2 regions of the Clostridium sp. Marseille-P299 genome follow, and region 2 is predicted to be linked to the other one. Evidence: riboswitches for the same ligand, from Rfam matches in the RefSeq annotation. Region 2 holds a riboswitch; the other holds the start of a gene.
What was found. A riboswitch is a leader RNA that binds a small molecule or an ion and turns the genes downstream of it on or off. The one in region 2 is predicted to bind thiamine pyrophosphate.
Positions count from the first base shown of each region.

Region 1 (11,054 bases), 400 kb from region 2:
GAAAGGATTCTTGGTTTCCACCTCATGAATGAATGCAGCAAGCCTTGCCCATGGGGTGTTTTTTCCAGGTGCACTGGCATGACCGCCCTTACCTTTGGCAACAAACTTCACATCTCCATATCCTTTTTCTAATACACCAACCATAGCAAACATGCCTTTTACACCATTGATTGGTTCTTCGATAATCATGCCACCTTCATCAATTAACATACGTAAATGAACACCTTGTTCTTTTAACCATGCTACTGTAGCAGGCGCCCCATCACCACTCCATTCTTCCGTGCAACTACCAGCAAGATAAACATCCGTTTTTGGCATATAACCATCACGAATCATTTCCTCTGCTGCCTGCATTAGACAAAAGAAGCTTCCTTTTGTATCAACGGTTCCTCTTCCCCAAACATTTCCGTCAATAATCTTACCACTAAATGGATCATGTTCCCAACCATCACTAGCAGAAACAACGTCCAAATGACTCATGAAAAGAATCGGATCCTTGCTTTCCTTCCCCTTCCATTTTAATAGTAAGCTACCATTAAAATGATGATACTCACAATTTGCCCAAACATTTGGAAAAAGTTCTTTTAAAACTTCATGATACTTATAAAACTTACTTCGATCTTCTTGATCACGACAAGAAATCGTTTCACATTGAATCATTTTTGAGAGTTTTTCTCCATATTCCTTGTTACGTACTGGATCCCCAACTGGAGCTTTTGCATGTATGGCAGACGTAGGTTTTAATCGCAGTGTACGTATTAAAACAATTGCGATAATAATAGCTAAAATAATTAAAACAGCGAATAAAAGTTTTATAATCATAATAATCTCCATTCTTGCACACGTTATTTGCCCATAACAAGTTTGTAGTGCGCAAATACAAACTTGCTTGTGAAAATTGATTTCAACTTTTCACATTATAGCTCCTACTATAATAAATTCTTTTTAAATAACACAAAGCTAATAACAAGTGCAAGACCGCCCGCAGGAATAATTAAAATACTAGTTTGAGTAATCATAGATGGAACTAAAATACACAACACAATCATAGCTAATAGCGGTACTGCTGTTATCTTTAAACTTTTACGGAAATATTTTAATCCAAGTGTACCAAATAACGCAGGTACCACCATATCAAAGGCTGGTGTTAGCACTGGATTTTCTAATATTGGAGTTAAAGGAACTAATAATAAAACGCCTACTAATAAGACCAACATCGTAACCAATGCACTTGTTGCTACACTCAACGTTGAAATAATTTCATGCTCAGGAGTACCAACTTTTGTTTTACAAATATCACGAGCATTCATTGCACAAGGCAATTTCATATTCGCGATATTTCCAGTTAAAAACGCCAGATAACTTCCGCCAACACCAAGCATAGGTGCATAAACAAAAAATTCAACTACGGAAACTGGAACATAAATAATCGCAACTTTATAAAAGCCATTCCAAAAACTTCTCCAATCAATGGATACCCCATAGATACCACCTATAAAAAGAGGTATTCCCAGTAAGAGTAAGGTTGCCACGATCAATGTGATTCTTCCTAACCTATGTAAATGATCTGTAAAATTCTGATTGTCAAATTTATTATTCTTCTGATCCATTGCTTCCTCCCCCATTATAGATTAATTACTACAGCAGCAATCATACCACAAAGCATGCTGACTGCTACACTAAAATTGTCAAGTACAGACAATCCTTTTTTAGTTGCTAAATATTCAAACACTGCCATCACAAGAGCAGAAATTACTGCAACAAACAAAGGCATATAATCACCATATGCTACAAAACTTCCAACATAAGAACCGATATAAGCACTACATAATCCAATAAACATAGCGATTGTTGCATAAGCCCCAAACCCTGGTTTCTTCTCTTTAACTTCACTCTCTAGTTGATGATTTTTAGACTTACTTACCTGTTCTTTCTCACTAGATACACTTTGTGATTGCTTATTTTCGGACTCAATCTCTTGTTGTATCGATACGCTTTCATTCACTTGATTCTTTCGATTTAATTTCCCTAAGTATTTTTTTAGTCCAAATAAACTACATAGAACTCCCCCTAAAATTCCAGCAGTCATTACCATAGCAACGGTAACAAAAACCTGTATCGACATTTCAGTCACTTTAAGTCCTGTTAACCCAGAAGCTGTTGCCGCGATTTCTGCTACATTTAACTCATACTGAAGTGCTCCTACTACGGATAAACGTAACCATGAAAACGGAACGCCAAGTGTTCCACTTAATGCAATAACTCCAAGTAAAATGCTAATACTCGGTAATAAAGTAAAGGTAGCGCTAGAAGTAATCGCTCTTTTTAAAAGCTTTTTGTCCATTCCTTGCGCAACGCCAGCACGATAGCTTTTAATAATAAAAACCAAGCACATAATGGCGATAAATAACAGTACTGCAGCAACAACTAGATACAGTGTAACCGCATTCACTTGTGAAATATAGTTTGACATAGTTTTCCTTCCTTTGTAGAAATATTTTGTTATTGTATATTGGAAATTCATTTCCAAATACAATAAAAAAAGTATACAAGAATACAATTGAAGATTCAATAGAGAATGAAGAAAGTATAAAAGAAAGTATAAAAGAAAGTATAGAAAAAAGGCACCAAAATATAATCATTATTCTGATGCCATTAATTTTGTTTATTATTTTATTTTTTCATTTTCCAAGCTAAATCCCAGAATTTCATTTCATAACGAGAACAGTTCACAAAAATCTGAACCAAATGCTCAATTTGCTCTTCTGTATAGTTTTCTGTCATTTTATCAAGAGTATTTAGTAAAATGATATTCTCCTCATGATAAGCATCGGATGAATATCCTTTGATCCAATCGCCATAAAATGGATGGTTAATAGAATCCGGATTGTTACGTACCATGTTTCTTGCAATCACTTCATAGCTATAAGCACAAGATAAAATTGCAGTTAAAATTTCAACCTCGCCTTCTTCATAAGCCACACGAAGCATATAAGAAGTGTAGGAAAGATTGTCTAGAGCTACTGGAGTATTATTAAGTTCTTCTTTTGTAATCTCAAACTTTCCCATATACCCTTTATGTATATCCATCTCACTGTTAGCAAGCAGATGAGAATACGATGAGAATAACTGTATGATTTCTATCGTTTTCGCTTTGGCAATACCGATACCAAATACCTTTGTGTATTCAATCAAATAAAGATAGTCTTGTAGAATATAATACTTGAATTTTTCCTTATCAAGCACACCGTTTTGTATACCACAAACAAACGGATGTTTATTATAATCTTCCCATAATTGTTTTGTTGCTTCAAGAAGTCTTTCTGTTGTATTCATAATAATTTCCTTTCTTGGCATGTTCTTTACACATAATCTTTACACACGTTCTTTTCCCATAACAGTTTGTGATGCACAAGCACCAAATTACACATAAAAATTGATTTCTATTTTTCACTCGAATCTCCTAGCGAAAGTTTTTTTGTCGTCTTAAGGTGTTTATAGGAATAAACATCAAAATAAGTATAGTAATCAGTGATTCTGGAATACTGGAGGAAAAATTATATGCCAAACTATATCCCCATGATCCCCATCCATCCCAAGCGTTTGATGAAAAGAATAAAACACCGGATAATAAATGCCCAAAGAACTTAATTGTAAGTGCAATTGCAATGCCAAACCATAACTTATATTTTTTCTCTGTTCCAAATGCACCTACATATCCCAAGCAAGAAAAGCAAACAAGATGTTCTACAAATATCTGTCCCCAATGTACTGGTTGCCACGTAGGAACGAAAAATAAGCACATTATACCAGTAATCCATCCGCATACTATAGCAAGGCGGTAATCACACAAGATTGCCAATAAAATCAAAGGTATTGCATAACCGACTGAAATGCTTGCACCCGTTGGGATTGGAATCATAATGCAGCCCAGCACAACCGTAAGAGCGCAGACAATGCCTCCAAAAGCTAAATCCTTTACCTTTATTTTAAGTCCACGGCACAAATAAATAGAAATGACAAAATATATAACAGAAAATCCTCCAGCTATGTATAGTGAAATCATAATGTGAACCTACCTTGTATTCCAAATCCGTGATTCATTGGTCCACTTCCTGCACCAAGATCAAGCATATCTGCAAGAGCTCCAGAAATATATGCTTTTGCATTCTCAACTGCTGTAATCAAATCTTGACCTTTAGCGAGATTTGATGCGATTGCACTTGAAAGTGTACAACCAGTTCCATGAGTATTAGGATTATCAATTCTCTTTCCATAAAACCAACGGTATTCACCATCCGCGTATAATAAATCGTTGGCATCGTTTAAATTATGACCACCTTTACAAAGAACAGCACAGTGATAAGTTTCACTGATGTATGCTGCTGCATCTATCATATCCTCGGCACTTTTTATCTCTCTCCTAGACAAAACCTCAGCTTCTGGTATATTTGGAGTTACAACAGTAGCGATCGGTAGCAATTTATCTTTCATAATATTCACAGCATCGTCGCAGAGAAGTTTCGATCCACTTGTAGCCACCATCACAGGATCCACCACAATATTTTCTGCTTTATACTGTAGTAGCTTATCTGCAATTACGGTTATAAGCTGCGCAGAGGACACCATACCGATTTTAACGGCATCAGGTCGGATATCGCTAAACACGCTGTCAATTTGCATACTAAGAAATTCAGGGCTAACTTCAAATATCCCTTGAACCCCTACGGTATTTTGTGCCGTTAATGCTGTAATTGCACTCATAGCAAATACACCATTTGTGATCATTGTTTTAATATCTGCTTGAACACCTGCTCCACCGCTAGAGTCACTTCCTGCTATTGTTAGTGCTGTTTTCATAAGATAAATTCCTCCGTTTTCTAAAGTCTTTATTTCATTTCGAGCATAACCCGAAATGTTTTTTCTTTACTCTTGCACCATTTTCTCCGAAAGCGAACGTAAAATAGTACATTCCATTTTGATATCTTCTGCTGCAAATATAGCAGAAACCAGCGCCACACCATCAACACCAGTGCCTGAAAGTTCTAAAATATTTGACTTATTGATACCACCAATTGCAACAACAGGAATAGAAACCGCTTCACAGATTGCTTTTAATGTCTGGTGTGATACCGAATTTGCATCTAATTTTGTGGTTGTTGTAAATACTGCACCAACCCCAAGATAATCCGCTCCTGCTTTTTGTGCAGCAAGGGCCTGCTCCACTGTTTGAACAGAAACTCCAATCATCATATTTTCACCTACCAAAGCTCGAACGTTCCCAGCTTCCATATCCCTTTGTCCAACATGGATACCATCCGCACCACATTTTATGGCAACTTCAACATTATCGTTGATTATAAATGGTACATGATGCCGAGAGCATATCTCCTTCATTTCAATTGCTTCTGCAAGGAAGGCTTCCTCCTCCAATTCTTTTTCACGAAGTTGGACACAGGTGACCCCTCCTTTTATTGCATCCTCTACTTGTTCCATGAGGGTTTGCCTACCTGTCCACGCACGATCCGTTACGGCATACAGTAGCATGGTCTCTTTATTACATTTCATCGTTAGCACCTCCTTATAATTTGTTAATGAATTTCATATCTTGCTAGACGCTCTAGTTCTTCTCCATTTAGGTTGTAAATAGCGTCAATAATATAGTTTCTATAAGTTGCATTACCATCCTCTGGGGATAAACGCTGGTGTGCTTTTTCGCCGCATATTCCCATCGCAGCAACGGCCGCCACAGTTGCTGATAACGGCGTATCCTGGTTTGCTGTAACATAAGCAGTAATAAGAGCAGATAGTTGACAACCAGTTCCTGTTATACTACTCATCATAGGATGACCATTGAAAATGCAATATGCCATATCGCCATCTGTTACAATATCAATGGCACCAGTGATTGCCACAACAGCACCGGTTTTCTTTGCAAATGATTTTGCAAAAAGAACTGCAGGTTCTAATGTTTCCTTTGTAACACTATCAGAAATATCTGCATCCACACCTCTTGTCGTTCCTTCTCCAAGGGCAAGGGTTTTTATTTCAGAGATATTCCCTCGTATCACAGTAAACTTCACTTCTTTTAACAACTCATTTGCAGTTTTTGTTCTTAGGGCCGAAGCACCTGCCCCCACTGGGTCTAATACAACAGGATGGCCAAGTTCATTTGCTTTTTTACCCGCACGAAGCATCGCTGGTATGGTTCGTGAATTCAGCGTTCCAATATTAATATTAAGCCCTCCACAAATGCTTGTAATTTCCTCGACTTCTTCTAGATCATCCGCCATAATCGGAGAACCTCCACAGGCAAGAAGAATATTTGCACAATCATTAACGGTTACGTAGTTAGTTATGTTATGTACCAATGGGCAAGCAATTTTTACATTTTGTATCATTTCTTTTAGCATCGTTATGTCTCCTTACATTTCCATAAATATTTTTAACACATTGGTTTTCTTAAGAATTCCGATAAAAACGGCTGAGAGCATTGCACCTGCTGCCGTTGAAATAAAAAACGGTATAATATATGCGTAAAATGCAATACTTCCAGCACTTTGGCCCATAAATAAAATAGCAATTGGATAGGCACAAAGTCCGCCAAGAATAGCAGTTCCAAATACCTCAGAAATTAAGGTAAATGTCATGTTCTTTGTTTTCCAATAAATGACGCCACATAACAGGGCCCCAAACATACTTCCCGGGAATGCCATCAAGCTACCAAGACCTATCATATTCCGGATAAAGCTTGCAGCAAATGCAACGCCTATGCCATACCACGGTCCTAAGAGAACTGCACATAGAATATTTACCATATGCTGAATTGGAGCACATTTGCTACTAAAAACGGGGAAGGAAAATAAACTACCTACTACAGCTACCGCACACAGGATTCCTGCGATGCATAGTTTTTTTGTTTTATTGTTCTTCATATGAATTACTCCTTTGCATACAATTAAAAAGTGAGAACGGCAATCACAGCGTCGTTCTCCGATTCTACGAAACCATATCCTGATTTCGCTAGGAAAAGGTCGGTAAAAGCTTACTGGCTTCCTCTCACGCCGGAACACGGCTTCCCATCGCTGTTATATACAAGACATGAGGCGCTCCCCTCTGTCCGCCCGAACTATATCGGGATACCGTTCATCACTTCCTTTCTTTTGGAGTATTCTTTGCTTACATTGATCTAAAAATGGACAAAAAAACAGGAGATACCTTTTGCGATATCTCCGTCTAAAATCAACTATGACTTCCTACGGCGGCATTATCCGCATCAGGTAAAGGGTCGAAGTTGATTACTTCCTCTCAGCCTGCTAACACAAGCTCCCCTGTAATTTTTATCTATTTAAACACATAAACATTAAAAAGTCAATTGTTTTTGCAAAATCTATGGAAAGACTTCTTTACAAAGCTTTCACAAAATTCACAAGTTCCATTGCATATTTTTTATCTGTGTGATCGGTAAAGGTAACTGGCTTTTTAGTCACCATCTTTACTATAAATCTTGAAAAGAATCCCATTTCCTTAGGATTCAAACCACCTTCCATATAAAAGAAAGGAATATCTGCTAGCTTATTCGTCTCAATTATCGCAGCTTCACATTCACCTTTTTTAGATGATCCAACACCAAAAGTCACTATTTTCTTATGTGGCATTTTACGAATTTTCTCTAGATGGCTTATCATATTCCCCATAATCCATCCTCCATAGATAATAAGATCCTGTGAGGATATGTCTTGCTCCGTCACCTCTTTTGCGGTTTTTAATCCACAGGAAAGTTCCTGTGCAATCCACTGTGCATACTTCTTAGTAAATCCTGTTTTGCTTTGATAAACCACCAGCATCTTCATAAATTTCCTCTTCTTTCTTTTATATTGTTTTACATTACTGTATTACATTTCTTTTAGGTTCTCATCTAATTGCATCAAGGTCTCAATCGTAATTTTTAATTTATCCATATCAATATTTCTATAAAGCTGTTTTATAAATAGATTGCTTGGTTCCCCATAGAATTTATCAAACTCTTCCGCTTTTTCTGTCACTATGATTCTCTGTTTTCGTTTATCTACTTCATCTGGAACAAACTTAATGAATCCTGCTTTCTCAATCTTTAATAACATCTGCTTTACATTTTGATGAGAACTTCCAACGGCATCGGATAATTCTTTTATTGTTGGTGGTATTTCAAACATTTTAATGCAGATTAATAAAAAACATTGCTTCCAACTAATTTTCTCAAAAAAACTATCTCCTTTTGTTTGGAGACGGTTGGAAAACGCGGTGATCTGGCCAATGAAAAAATGTGCTTCATCAATCCCTTTAAAATCAAGTTGGTTATTCATAATTAATCACACCCCTCTGTGCTATCTGCTTGTGCACTGCTACTGATGTCATGAAGTAAACTTAATCTCTCTTCGTATATTTTATGACATTTCATTTATGATGATTAAATTAAATTTACTTTTATAAAGAAGAAAGGGAATATATTATGTAATATATTCCCTTTCTTCTTTATTGTCAACGATTTTAAAATATTTTTTTCGAAGCACCTTAGACACATAATAAACGATGTAAGTACATAATCCCATAATGGCAAGATAGTAGATAAAAAATACAATGATTGGTTCATCAAAATCAATTATCTCTTTCATTCACTTTTTTTGATGATTTTTGACCCCCCGAAAACTTCGGACATTTCCATATTGTCTAGTGCATGATCCAACTGCTGTATTTCCTGAACTGACAACTCGATTTCTGCTGCACCTGCATTTTCTTTTAATCTGTCAAGCTTTCTTGTACCGGGGATGGGTACAATATACGGCTTTTTACATATCATCCAAGCTAAAGAAATCTGTGCTGGTGTTGCATTTTTAATTTCAGCCATTGTATATAAAAGGTTTAATAGTTCCTGATTTTTAGTCAAGGCTTCTGGCGTAAACTGGGGCATCATACTGCGGTAATCCGTTCCTGCTTCAAACTTAGTGTTACTGTCATATTTTGCCGTAAGGAATCCATTTGCAAGAGGACTAAATGGAACAAAACCAATTTGAAGCTCCTCCAATACAGGGAACAACGGTTCGTAATGACGGGCCATCATTGAGTAACGGTTTTGAATCGCTGTTACCGGACAAACCCTATGAGCACGACGAATGGTATCTTCCTTCGCCTCCGAAAGTCCCCAATGGGTGATTTTTCCTTCCTTTATTAAATCTGCCATAACACCAGCAACTTCTTCTATCGGAATTTGCGGGTCAGTACGATGCTGATAATAAAGATCAATGTGATCCATATTTAATCGTTTTAAAGAACCTTCTACGGATGCCCGGATTACTTCTGGTCTGGAATCTGGCACCAGCGGTTTATTTACCTCAGCACTTGTCATATCAAAGTGAATTCCGAATTTGGTAGCAAGTACGATTTTGCTACGAAACGGTTTTAATGCCTCGCCTAGCAATTCCTCATTCTCGTTTGGAGCGTCAGGCGTGCCATACACCTCTGCTGTATCAAAAAAGGTGTAACCCATATCTACTGCCTGTGACAGCAATTCAACCATTTCCTTTTTATCTGCCGGGGCACCATAAGCATGGCTCATTCCCATACAGCCAAGTCCAACGGCAGATACATTTAAATTATTTCCTAATTTACGATATTTCATTGTTTTCTCCTATCATACATTCCTGCCCATTTCATATGCTTCCTGCATTAACGGAGTATTTTGAACTGTTCCGGATTCAGATAGACCTTTTCCGTATATAACACCCATTTCCTTTGAACCATCCAAACAAACTGCAAACCCTCTAAAGCATTCTAGTGTACAATCCATTACGGTATCGGTATCATCGGCAGAAGTCATAATGTAATAAAGTTCTTTATTCTTAATCTTTGTCCATTGTGCAAAGCAGCGGTCAATCAAAGTTTTCATTTGTGCGTCAATGGAATAAAAGTAAACAGGGCTTGCCATAACGATGACATCTGCCCAGTACATTTTTTCAAGTATTTCTGCCATATCGTCCTTAATGGCACAGACACCATCACTTTTTAGACAATAGTAACAGGAAGTACAAAAACCTATTTTCTTATTTCTTAGAAATATCTTTTCCGTCTGATTTCCGCTCTTTGCTGCACCACGCATAAATTCATCGCACAGCAAATCGGAATTACCACCTTTTCGGGGACTTCCTGATAAAACTAAAATATTCTTACTCATAATAACCTCCTATTTTGTATATCCCAATTCCTGCAGCCAGCGAATAACATCAGGCTCAGCTTCGTGGACATTGTTTCTTGATACGGTATAACCATCTTTGTTGACGTGATGTTGGAATGAACGAATTATTGGAAGTATTTTTATTGCTACTTCAAGCAACAAGACTGAATATAAGCACAAGGCTTAGTAAAAACAAGCTAATCTTCTTCATTAAGAAACTCCTTTCAAATCAAAGACATTCTTGAAAGATTTCAAGTATTTCTTCATGTATCATTCGTTTATAGCTACTAGGAACAAGATTGCATGAATCCGCAATCGCTTTTAAGTCCGTTTGCTCATCATAGTTGTCACGATTGCTGTCATACTCTTTTGCTCTTTGGTCTCAAGCTCTTCGTGCTATTTTAACTGTACCCCATCCTTGAACGCATTTCCAACAATGCTTCCAAGAACTCTATAGGAAGCAGAAGTCGAATCAAACGCAATAGGTTCCATCTTGTCAATGTCAATATTTCCATTCTGGTCCAGAATGGTTTCATCTGCACTCATGTTCACTACTTCACCAACAATTCTTGTCTCTCCAAGGAGTTCCTGGATATCAATTACTTTGCACTCCAATGTAAGTGGATACTCTTCAATCATTGGTGCATCTACATGTGTACTTTTTGTCACATGCACTCCAGCTTTTGCAATCTTATCGGTATCTCTTCCAGATTCCAATCCAAAATAATCCGAAATTACCATTGTTTTCTTAGTTGCAAAACTTACAGTGAACTCCTTTTTAAGTTTCAAATTATCTGTTGTTTTATGGCTGGATAAATTAAGTGCCACGTGTTTTCCACCACAT
Region 1 covers NZ_FJVE01000007.1:792,186-803,239, reverse strand. The annotation lists gene BN4220_RS11725 (M20/M25/M40 family metallo-hydrolase) at 1-822, opposite strand, end outside; gene BN4220_RS11720 (hypothetical protein) at 930-1,610, opposite strand; gene BN4220_RS11715 (DUF5058 family protein) at 1,625-2,473, opposite strand; gene tenA (thiaminase II) at 2,674-3,336, opposite strand; gene BN4220_RS11700 (energy-coupled thiamine transporter ThiT) at 3,464-4,066, opposite strand; gene thiD (bifunctional hydroxymethylpyrimidine kinase/phosphomethylpyrimidine kinase) at 4,063-4,860, opposite strand; gene thiE (thiamine phosphate synthase) at 4,927-5,568, opposite strand; gene thiM (hydroxyethylthiazole kinase) at 5,592-6,413, opposite strand; gene thiW (energy coupling factor transporter S component ThiW) at 6,426-6,935, opposite strand; TPP riboswitch at 7,237-7,343, opposite strand; gene BN4220_RS11675 (flavodoxin domain-containing protein) at 7,407-7,853, opposite strand; gene BN4220_RS11670 (MarR family winged helix-turn-helix transcriptional regulator) at 7,896-8,345, opposite strand; gene BN4220_RS20095 (hypothetical protein) at 8,490-8,654, opposite strand; gene BN4220_RS11665 (aldo/keto reductase) at 8,651-9,658, opposite strand; gene BN4220_RS11660 (flavodoxin family protein) at 9,671-10,210, opposite strand; gene BN4220_RS11655 (flavin reductase family protein) at 10,607-11,054, opposite strand, start outside.
Region 1: linked by a shared signal. The riboswitch ahead of thiW (energy coupling factor transporter S component ThiW) and the one ahead of BN4220_RS10020 (energy-coupled thiamine transporter ThiT) in region 2 are both predicted to bind thiamine pyrophosphate.

Region 2 (11,054 bases):
TATCACAATCGTTGATAGTGCTACTAACGAGTTCTGAAATGCAGCTGGCAAACCTAATGTAATACATTTTCTCACGATTGTTTTATTAGGTACAAATTCTTTTATTGGAATACGTAGTAATTCTACTTTTTTCAATGCATATGTAATGCATCCAATTGCCGAAACTGCTTGTGAAATAATCGTTGCAATCGCTACTCCAGGAACTCCCATATGAAAGACTATAACAAAAATTAAATCCAGTACAATATTAACAATACATGCAATTACTAAAAATCTAAGTGGTGTAATAGAATCACCTAATGCTCTCATAACTGCTGCCATACCATTATAACCTGCATTGCCTACAATACCAAGACAACAAATCTTAAAGTAAATATCAGCGTCATCTATAATAGCACTTGGAGTATTTAATAATTCCAAAAACTCTCTACTAAAGATAAATCCCAAAGCTCCCATAATAAGAGACACTATAATGATCATATAAGTACCGGTTGCGAAGCTACGCTTTACATTTTCATAGTCCTTTGCTCCAAAATATTGAGATATAACAACACCAATACCAACTGCAAGTCCCATGGTTAATGAAACTACTAAAAAGTTTAAAGAGGATACAGAACCTACTGCTGCTAAAGCATTTGGTCCATTTTCTCCTCCAAACTTACCAACAATAATAGCATCTGCCATGTTGTAAATTTGTTGAAATAAATTTCCTATCAGCATTGGAATTGCAAAACGTATCAATAGCTTCGTGGGATTCCCATTTGTCATATCGCTAACTAAATTATTACTCATCTTTTTTCCGATCCACCTTTTGCGATATCATTATTTCTTTACAAGTGCCGATTTAATATCTTCACACATATCAATTACTGCTTTTCTTGATGCATCTGCATATGCTTCTTCACCAAACTTCTCATATCCAGCCTGCTTATATGCAGCAATGATACCTCTTGAAGAGTTGATAATTGCTCCTAAGCCATCCTCATTAAAGAAATGTACTAAGTCTGAGCCTTTTCCACCTTGTGCACCATATCCTGGAACTAATATATAGTTTTTAGGCATTAGCTTACGAAGGACTTTACCCATCTCAGGATAAGTAGCTCCAACAACTGCTCCAATATAGCTATAGGATTCACCCATGCACATTTCACCCCATTCAGCTACCTTTTTACCAACCAATTCATATAATGGCTTTCCATCGATTAACTGATCTTGGAATTCCCCACTAGAAGGATTTGAAGTTTTAACAAGGATGAATAATCCTTTCTTTTCTTCTTTACAAACATCAATAAATGGTAACACTCCATCAGAACCAAGATATGGATTTACTGTAACAAAGTCTTCATCAAATCCATAGTAAGACTTGCTTCCAACAGTTACTTTTCCAAGATGTCCTGTCGCATACGCCGCACTTGTAGAGCCGATATCTCCACGTTTAATATCTCCAATGATAACCAAATCTTTTTCTTTACAGTAATCAACTGTCTTTTTAAAAGCAATCATTCCTGGTATCCCAAATTGCTCATACATAGCGATTTGAGGCTTAACAGCAGGGATTAAATCGTAAGTTGCATCTACAATTCCTTTATTATATTGCCAAATTGCTTCTGCAGCGCCCTCTAAGGTTTCCCCAAACTCTGCATATGCTTTTGTTTTAATATGTTCTGGAATATAACTTAACATTGGGTCAAGTCCAACAACGATAGGTGCTTTGTTATCTTCGATTTTCTTAATTAATTTGTTTATCATTTTTTCTCTAGCCTTTCCACTTATATTATTTTATTTATTTTCAAATACAATATTACCGTTTACCATGGTCAATACTACCTTACCTACCACTTCTTTTCCATGAAATGGTGTATTCTTTCCCTTCGATAAAAATGTATTTTTATCAATCTTATATGAAGCTTTTGGATCTGCAATAACTACATCTGCAACCTTACCTGGGGCAAGGCTACCTTTATCAATTCCAAGCACTTTTGCAGGATTATAACTCATTTTTTCTACCATTTGCATTGGAGTTAAATATCCCTTATTTACAAGTTCAGTCATTGTTAATGCAAATGCTGTCTCCAAACCAACAATTCCAAATGGTGCTGATTTCATAGAACGTTTCTTTTCTTCTTCACCATGTGGAGCATGATCCGTTGCAATCACATCCATAATATTATTCTTAAGGCCTTCTTTTAACGCATCTACATCCATTTTACTTCTAAGAGGAGGATTCATCTTATAATCTGCATCATCTCCTGGTATTTCGTCATCTGACATTGTAAAATGATGTGGGCATACTTCAGCAGTTACTGGTAAACCCATTTCTTTTGCCATTTGTACTAATCTTACTGAATCACTTGTTGAGCAGTGACATAAGTGTAATGAAACACCAGTCTCTTTCGCCAAAAAGATATCTCTTGCTGTGATAACATCTTCCACGGCATTGGTTATTCCATTAAAACCTAATTCTTCCGCCTTTTTTCCTGCGTTCATACAACCACCGCGAACCAATACCTTATCTTCGCAATGTGCAAAAACCGCTATCCCAGCCTCTTTTGCAGCCTTCATACCTTCGACATATAAATTAACATCCATAACAGACTTTCCATCTTCACTAATAGCTAACGCACCAGCACTTGCCATACCTTTTATGTCTGCTAACTCTTTTCCCATTTGACCGATTGTAACAGCGCCGATTGGTATAATATTGACAACGGAATCTTCCTTTGCTTTCGTAAGCAAATATTCCACCATCTCTTTACTATCGATTACAGGATTGGTATTTGGCATCGGACAAATGGTTGTGTATCCTCCTGCTGCAGCTGACATTGCTCCTGTTTTTATGGTCTCTTTATATTCAAATCCTGGCTCTCTTAAATGAACGTGCAAGTCAATAAAACCAGGCATTACATATTTATCAGCAGCATCAATTACTTCATCTGCGTTCGCATTAATTTCTTGCTCTACTGCCTTAATTAAACCATCTTCAATTAATACATCATACTTTCCTTCTGTCCCAGTCGCTGGGTCGATTACATATCCATTTTTTATTAAGGTTATCATCTTATTGCCTCCTTTCAAATTACAAGTCTGCCCTATTTATATCTTCTAAAATGTTTTTATTTTCAATATATTGATCTAACTCTTCACGTGAAATAAAACGATAGTCATGTAAATCTTCAGACAAAATAATCTCGGTTTGGCTACCATAGCATTCATAACAAATACCTATATGAAATACATCCCCTACAGTATACGTCCACGTATACAAGATACGATTTATAATGGCATCAAGACCAAGGTTTTCCTTAATCACACGTATCACGGCTTTATCTGGTGATTCCCCAAACTCTATTTTTCCATCGATAAACTCCCATTGATATGGATTAATTATTCGATCGTCATACCAACGCTTTACTAATAAATATTTGTTTTCATATTTTACAATGCCCTTAACCATTATTTTATACTTTTCCATAACTACCTCCCTTAGATCCTAGATGTATTTAATAAAGAACATCTACTAAAAACAGCCCTTTAGCTTCCGCCGTTGGTCCAGCCAGCTCTCTATTTTTACTACTGATGATTTCCTCCATTTTACTTGGTTCACAATTTCCAAGTCCTACTTCCATTAAAGTGCCCACAAGAATTCGCACCATATGAGGCCAAAAATCATCTCCCTTTACGGTAATTACTATTTCCTTGTTATCCCCGTAAATATCAATATCATGAATGGTTCGAATCGTTGATTTTTTCATTCGCTTATTATCAGAAAGCGCTTTAAAATCATGATTACCTATAAAATATTTCGCAGCTTTTTGCATTTGACCAATGTCTAAGCGCTTAAAACTGTAATAATTATATTTTCTATCAAATACAGATGGAACCTCTCCAGTTGTAATCTTATATTCATAGACAAAAGCTTTTGCATTAAAGCTTGCATGAAAACGTTCTGGTACCTCTAAGGCTTCTACTACTGCAATGTCTCTTGGTAAAAATCGATTTAAATAATGCTTTATTTCATACACCTTTAAATCTGTATTAGTATGGAAATTTGCAATCTGACGATATGCATGGACTCCAGCTTCTGTTCTTGCTGCACCACACACCTCGACTTTTTCGTTATCCATTCGACTTAAGACTTCCTCTATTTTGTCTTGAATTGTTATACTTTTTGAGTTGCCAACTTGTTTTTGCCAACCATCATATCTTGAGCCATCATACTCAATTGTTAATTGAATGTTTCTCATATCTCCTCCTATCAAGCTGTAAATAAATCTTTCACGAATCTATTATTAACTTATTGTTACTAACATTTATAATTTCATTGCAATGGAGCTTTTATGTACCTCACTCCACTTTCATTATATCATGAACTAAATACCAATGAAATCTTTGGGTTGGTTAATTGTTTAACCTATCTAATTATATTGAATTAAAGCATGAAATACAAGCATATTTTACCCCTTATCTACGTAAATTCTGCATTCAAATTACATAATTATGCAATTTACGTGTTGACATTTTTTATATTATTGCTATACTGAATGTGCTAGGGGAGCTCCACGCTGAGAAGTACTGCACCTATTTTGTGTACGTACTGACCCTCATGACTTGATCCGGATAATACCGGCGGAAGGAAGCTATAATCGTGGTTCCCTCCTATGCTTTTATCATAAGGAGGATTTTTTTATGTTTGATTTTCTAGCGAAAGCTACAACAAATAGTTGGGATGAAAATGTCTTCCAACTAACAAAAAGTGGTGTAATAACCGTAATTGCAGTTATTATCGGATTAATCGTAATTGCACTTTTATTACGCCCGAAAAAAGAAAAAGCACTAACCTATACCACAAAACAGCTTGTATTTTCAGCACTTGCTATGGCTCTTGGTTTAGTTACTTCTTTTTTCAAATTTTTAGAATTACCTATGGGTGGTTCCGTTACATTGTTTAGTATGTTTTTCATAGCTTTAATTGGTTATTGGTATGGAGCTAAGATTGGTATTATTACTGCAATAGCTTACGGTCTATTACAGTTCGTAATTGATCCTATCTTTTACACCCCAGTACAGATGCTTGTAGATTATCCTCTTGCGTTTGGTGCTTTGGGATTATCCGGTATCTTTTCGAATAAAAAGAACGGACTAATTAAGGGTTATATCACAGGTGTTCTTGGACGTTATTTCTTTTCTTTTTTATCAGGCCTTATATTCTTCGCATCTTATGCAGAAGGTTCTGGTATGAGCGCTCCTGTTTATTCGCTAGTTTATAATGGTATGTACATAATACCAGAAGCTATTATTACTGTGGTATTACTTTTCGTTCCTGCAATATCTGGTGCACTAAAACACGTAAAGGCTATGATTACTGAATAAATTTAAGAATAGTAAAACAGATATTCGCAAATCCTATTACTACTTAGTAAAAAGGTTATATTTAAGGAGCTTAAGCATATTTTTGCTAAAGCTCCTTTTTCATTAAATTTATTCTACTAACAGGAATAGTCATCAAAGGTGTATGCCTTCTGGTATGTCTAAAAACTCTTAATCTGGTCGTTTTCACATTGCCAGTTAAATGGTAATATACGGATAATACAGATGTAGATGATAGGGAGGACTACTTATGAAAACAAACTTAAAAACGAAACGGCTGAATTTAATCATCGGAATATTACTTACATGCGTATCCATTGCTCTACTTATTTATGGTTATAAGAGTAAAATCGACGTTGGAGTAACCGCCAATGATACTTTAATTATTTACAGTTTAATTGCTTTAATCATTGGAGTGATTTTAGTATTAACGAGTCTTTACTTACTTATAAAAAAGCAATCAACAACCAATGAATCTCATTCTGATCAAGTTAAAACAATGACTCAAGCAGCTTTACTTGCTGCCCTTTGCTATATTGGCTTTCAATATCTTAAAATACCAATCCCTGTTGGTACAGAAAAAACTGCCCTTCATATTGGGAACACTTTTTGTGTCCTAGCTGCTTTATTGCTAGGTGGATTATGGGGAGGACTCGCTGGCTCCATCGGTATGACAATTGCAGATTTAACCTCTGATTACGTAACTAGCGCACCTAAAACTCTTATTTTAAAACTATGCATTGGCCTAATTGTTGGTTTTGTTGCCCATAAAATATTCCATATTAGCAAAGAGCATAATAAGAAAAAAATTCTTCGAATCGCAATTATTTCCTCTACTTGTGGAATGGCTTTTAATGTCGTTGCAGATCCACTTGTTGGTTACTTTTACAAACGCTATGTATTAAATATTCCTGCAGACGTTGCTTCTATCTGGGCTAAAATCGGTGCTAGTACTACCTTTGTTAATGCGATTGCAGCGGTTATTGTTGCAGTAATCTTATATACGGCATTACGTCCTGCATTAATTTCCTCCAATCAATTTCGTCGAATTGATTAGAGATATGAATACTTTTTAATATAGAAATGAAAGCTCTCCTGAAGTAGATTTATATTGAATAAATAAGAAGCTTTTTAAATACTTTTTCTATTATAAAAGAAGAAACTCCTTGATTACTTTTAATCCTACGAGTTTCTTCTTTTTAATCTTTATCTTAATTGTTATCTTGTCTATATTGATATCTTAGATTCTTATTCTAATCGTTCAATTTTAAACAACTAATTATTATGATATATTCCTTCGTTAAAAGGCATTCGCAATCTATCTTTTTACAATTTCAAAGATATTTGCAAATAATGTATTCCACTCTTCTACCTTTGTTTCCTCTAATAATCCACTTTTTGCAGTATATTCAAATATAAAACTGCAATATGCAACAAATGTTAAATACTGTTTAATTAAATCATATTTTTGAGTATTATAATACTTCTCTATAACTTCCATATTAAAATATGCTAATTCAATCTTTTCTTCGTTAGTAAGTCCATCTAAGAACTCTATCATTTCCTCATACTTTTGCTGTACAAATAATTCTTTTAAATCTGTGTTTTTATTCATTAATTCTTCTTGCATATGCTTCCTCTTAACTGCTTTGATTATATAAATAAAGCAGTCCTTTCTATTTTTATTTTAGATTTATATTTATGATTCTCTATCTTTGATTCTATACTTTTAATTCTATACTCGATACTTTATCACTTTTTGTCTAACGCTTAATTCTGCAGTAATTTTGAATAATAATCTGAGTTGTCTTATTCCCCATGTATTCATTAATACTTGGATAATAAGTAAATGCAACGTCGATGGATGAATTTCTTCCTTTATACATATTAGAAACTTCAACTTCTCCATATTCATCTGTTAAAAACTCATTGAACTTATCAATATCTCCAAAATATAGTGCTTCAATAATAGAACCATTCTGATTCATTAAAATCATCTTTAGTACATTTTGATTCTTCCCAAGAATTTTACCACTACAAATATTAAAATGTTGTTCCGCAAATATTGGTTTTGAATTTCCTTTTCCAAAAGGCTCGAGTAATTCTAACTCATCTACAAACTTTTCTGTGATATAACCAATGGGCATAGGTACATCAATACGAACCGTCGGTATAAAATCTTCTTCGGTAAGAGTACTTTCTTCATTTAATCGTCTTCTTAGTTCGTCATAATTTTCTTCTTTTAAAGAAAGACCCGCCGCCATTTTATGACCACCAAAACGACTAAGTAAATCTCTACAACTATTTAACTCTTCAAACATATTGTAGGCTTCGATGGATCTACCAGATCCTTTTAGGCCATCTTCTACATTTGTAAACACAATAGCAGGCTTGTGGTACATTTCACGTACTCGTCCAGCTATAATTCCTACCAAACTTTCATGGGTATCTTTTAACTTAACAAGTAATACCTTGTCATCTTTTAAATCTGTTGAATCAATAATATCAAATGCTTGCTCAACCCCTTTTAGAGTAAGATCTTTTCTACTATCATTTAATTCTTTTAACTCTACGGCGAGTCTATTGGCCTCATCCTCTGTCTTAGCTTGCAAAAGATCAAAGGCTAGCTTCACAGTTTCCAGCCTTCCAGCTGCATTAAAGCATGGACCAATAATAAATCCTATATGATAGGCACTTATTTTATCTTTACGTAATTGATTTTCTTCAATTAATGCCTTTAAACCAAGATTTTTAGTATCTTTGATGCGTTCCAAACCTTTTTTTACAATGATACGATTTTCATCCACTAAATCCATAACATCTGCTACGGTTGCAATAGCTGTAAATTCTAGCAATTCATATAATTCCTCACTTGGTATATCAAAGAGCTCATAAAGAACTTGAATTAACTTAAACACAACTCCAGCACCGCATAAACCTTTAAAAGGATAATGGCAATCACTCTGCTTTGGATTCACAATTGCATCTGCTTTCGGTAAAATAAAACGTCTTACTCCACTCTCATCTTCCTCAAAGCCAACTTCATGATGATCTGTTACAACCACCGTAAAACCTAGCTCTTTCGCATATTCAATTGCATCAAATGCGGCAATCCCATTATCACAAGTAATTAAAAACTTACTACCAGCCAAAAGCGCATCATCAACAATACGTCGATTAAGTCCATAACCTTCTAACACCCTATTTGGTGCATCAATAATTGCTTTTCCTCCAATACGCTTAATTGCGGTATGTAAAGTATGCCCAGACAATAATCCATCATTATCAAAATCCGTTGCAATTGTAATAATCTGATTGGTTTTTATCGCATTAGCAAGCATACTAGCAGCTTTTTCTAGATCTTTCATCTGCCTTGGATCATGCATGTCTTCAAAGGTTCCAAATAAATACTTTCTTATTTGATTATCTTCAGAGATTCCTCGATTCACCATAATACGTGCTAATACGGGATTTATATTATATTTCATACCTATAGCATTAAAATCTGCTTTTTTTGCTTCTAATATCCATTTTTCTTTCATATATTACTCCTATCTGTACGAAACGTGCACATGAAATTAGGAGGGCTGTTGCATTATACATCTATTCATTATGTGTTTCCTTCTGGAACTCATTAACATTTATCATATTGCATGTAGTCAACCAAACCTACCTGAATTAAAATGTATGTTCATCAATTATGAACATACATTTTAATATTTCACATTTAAAGATAACATGAAATAGTCTTTTTTTCAACTTAGTAAACATTAGCAATCTGTTATGAAATAGTCTTTTTTCAACTTAATAAACATTAGCAATCTGTTATGAAATAGTCTTTTTTCAACTTAATAAACATTAGCAATCTACTATGAAATATAATGCAAAAAGAGCATTTATAAAATAGTTTCCTATGTTTATCAATGCTCTTTCTATTAATATTTATAATTATTCAAGACCTAATTCAGCTTCCGCTGCTTTAATCATAAGTGCACATTCTACACGTTTTCTTTGAAGTTCGCAGCCAATATCATAAGCATCATTAATGTCACCATGGAATTTATATGCATTTGCAGCACATCCACCGCTACAATAAAATTTCGCAAAGCAATCTTTACATTTACTCTTAGAATACACATTACTGCACTTAAATTCTTCACGAATTTCAGTTGCCTTAACACCTTCGTAAACATTACCAAGTAAGTATTCTTCTTCACCAACAAATTGATGACATGGATATAAATCACCCCATGGAGTAACTGCTAAATATTCTGTTCCTGAACCACATCCAGATAAACGTTTTGCAACACAAGGACCACCACTTAAATCAATCATAAAGTGGAAAAAGTTAAACCATTTTCCAGCCTTTCTTGACTCAATGATGTAGTTTGCAAGTTTATCATATTCTTCCATACATTTTGGAAGATCTTCTTCTTTTAAGGAATATTCTTCTTCTGGCTGAGCAACTACTGGTTCTACAGAAATCTGTTTAAATCCTAATTCTGCTAAATGCTTTACATCCTCAGCAAAATCTAAATTATTGTGAGTAAATGTTCCTCTTACATAATAATTTGTTTGATTTCTACTCTCTGCAAGCTTCTGGAACTTAGGAATGATTAAATCATAACTTCCTGCTCCATTACGGAATGGACGCATTTTATCATTGACTTCTTTTCTACCGTCAATACTTAAAACGACGTTACTCATTTCTTTATTTGCAAATTCCATTACTTCATCATTAAGTAATACACCGTTCGTAGTTAATGTGAAACGGAATTTTTTATTATGAATCTTTTCTTGCTCTCTACCATAAGCAACAAGATCTTTTACTACCTGGAAATTCATTAGTGGCTCTCCACCAAAGAAATCTACTTCTAGATTTTTTCTATTACCTGAATTAGCAATTAAAAAATCAAGAGCTTGCTTACCAACTTCATAGCTCATTAACGCACGTCTGCCGTGGTACTCGCCTTCTTCAGCAAAGCAATAACGACAAGCAAGGTTACAATCATGAGCAATATGCAAACAAAGAGCTTTCACTACAGTTTCGCGCTTTTTAAAGCTTCCAATGTAATCTTCATAGATATCTTCTGTGAATAAATTACCAGCTTCTTTCATATCTGCAATGTCCTGATAAACTGCTTCGCATTCTTCTTTTAAGCTTTCTGGTGTAATTTCTTCATCACCTTCTGCTTGAAGCTTAGCTAAGTTCTCTGGCTTGCTATATTTTTCTATCATTTCTGAAATGATATCTTCTTTATTTTTTTCTTCAAACAATGCGATAATATCATATGCTAAATCGTCAACTACATGTACCATACCACTATTGACATCTAATACCATATTATATCCATTGCTTTTATATTGATGAACCACTGTTGTACTCCTTTCAAAAATAAAGAGACAATGAATTAGAGGAGCTGCTACAAAATGTTAATAACACAATACATTTTGTAACAGCCCAATAAATGTTGCCTCTAAATTACACATCTGCTACTTAGCAAATAACCCTATATGTATACATAGGATTTTAAATAACTGCTACCTATCTATTTTCGCAGCTTTGATTTCCTACTGTACAGGATGTTTTACAAGCGGATTGACATGAAGTCTGGCATTCGCCACATCCACCTTTTTTCATTGTATCCTTTAAGTTTTTAGTGTTTAATGTTTTGATATGTTTCATA
Region 2 covers NZ_FJVE01000007.1:395,404-406,457, reverse strand. The annotation lists gene BN4220_RS10045 (MATE family efflux transporter) at 1-792, opposite strand, end outside; gene pyrF (orotidine-5'-phosphate decarboxylase) at 823-1,749, opposite strand; gene BN4220_RS10035 (dihydroorotase) at 1,780-3,057, opposite strand; gene BN4220_RS10030 (NUDIX domain-containing protein) at 3,077-3,472, opposite strand; gene truA (tRNA pseudouridine(38-40) synthase TruA) at 3,501-4,244, opposite strand; TPP riboswitch at 4,539-4,652, shown strand; gene BN4220_RS10020 (energy-coupled thiamine transporter ThiT) at 4,687-5,370, shown strand; gene BN4220_RS10015 (ECF transporter S component) at 5,618-6,424, shown strand; gene BN4220_RS10010 (hypothetical protein) at 6,686-6,997, opposite strand; gene recJ (single-stranded-DNA-specific exonuclease RecJ) at 7,131-8,909, opposite strand; gene scfB (thioether cross-link-forming SCIFF peptide maturase) at 9,316-10,743, opposite strand; gene scfA (six-cysteine ranthipeptide SCIFF) at 10,913-11,053, opposite strand.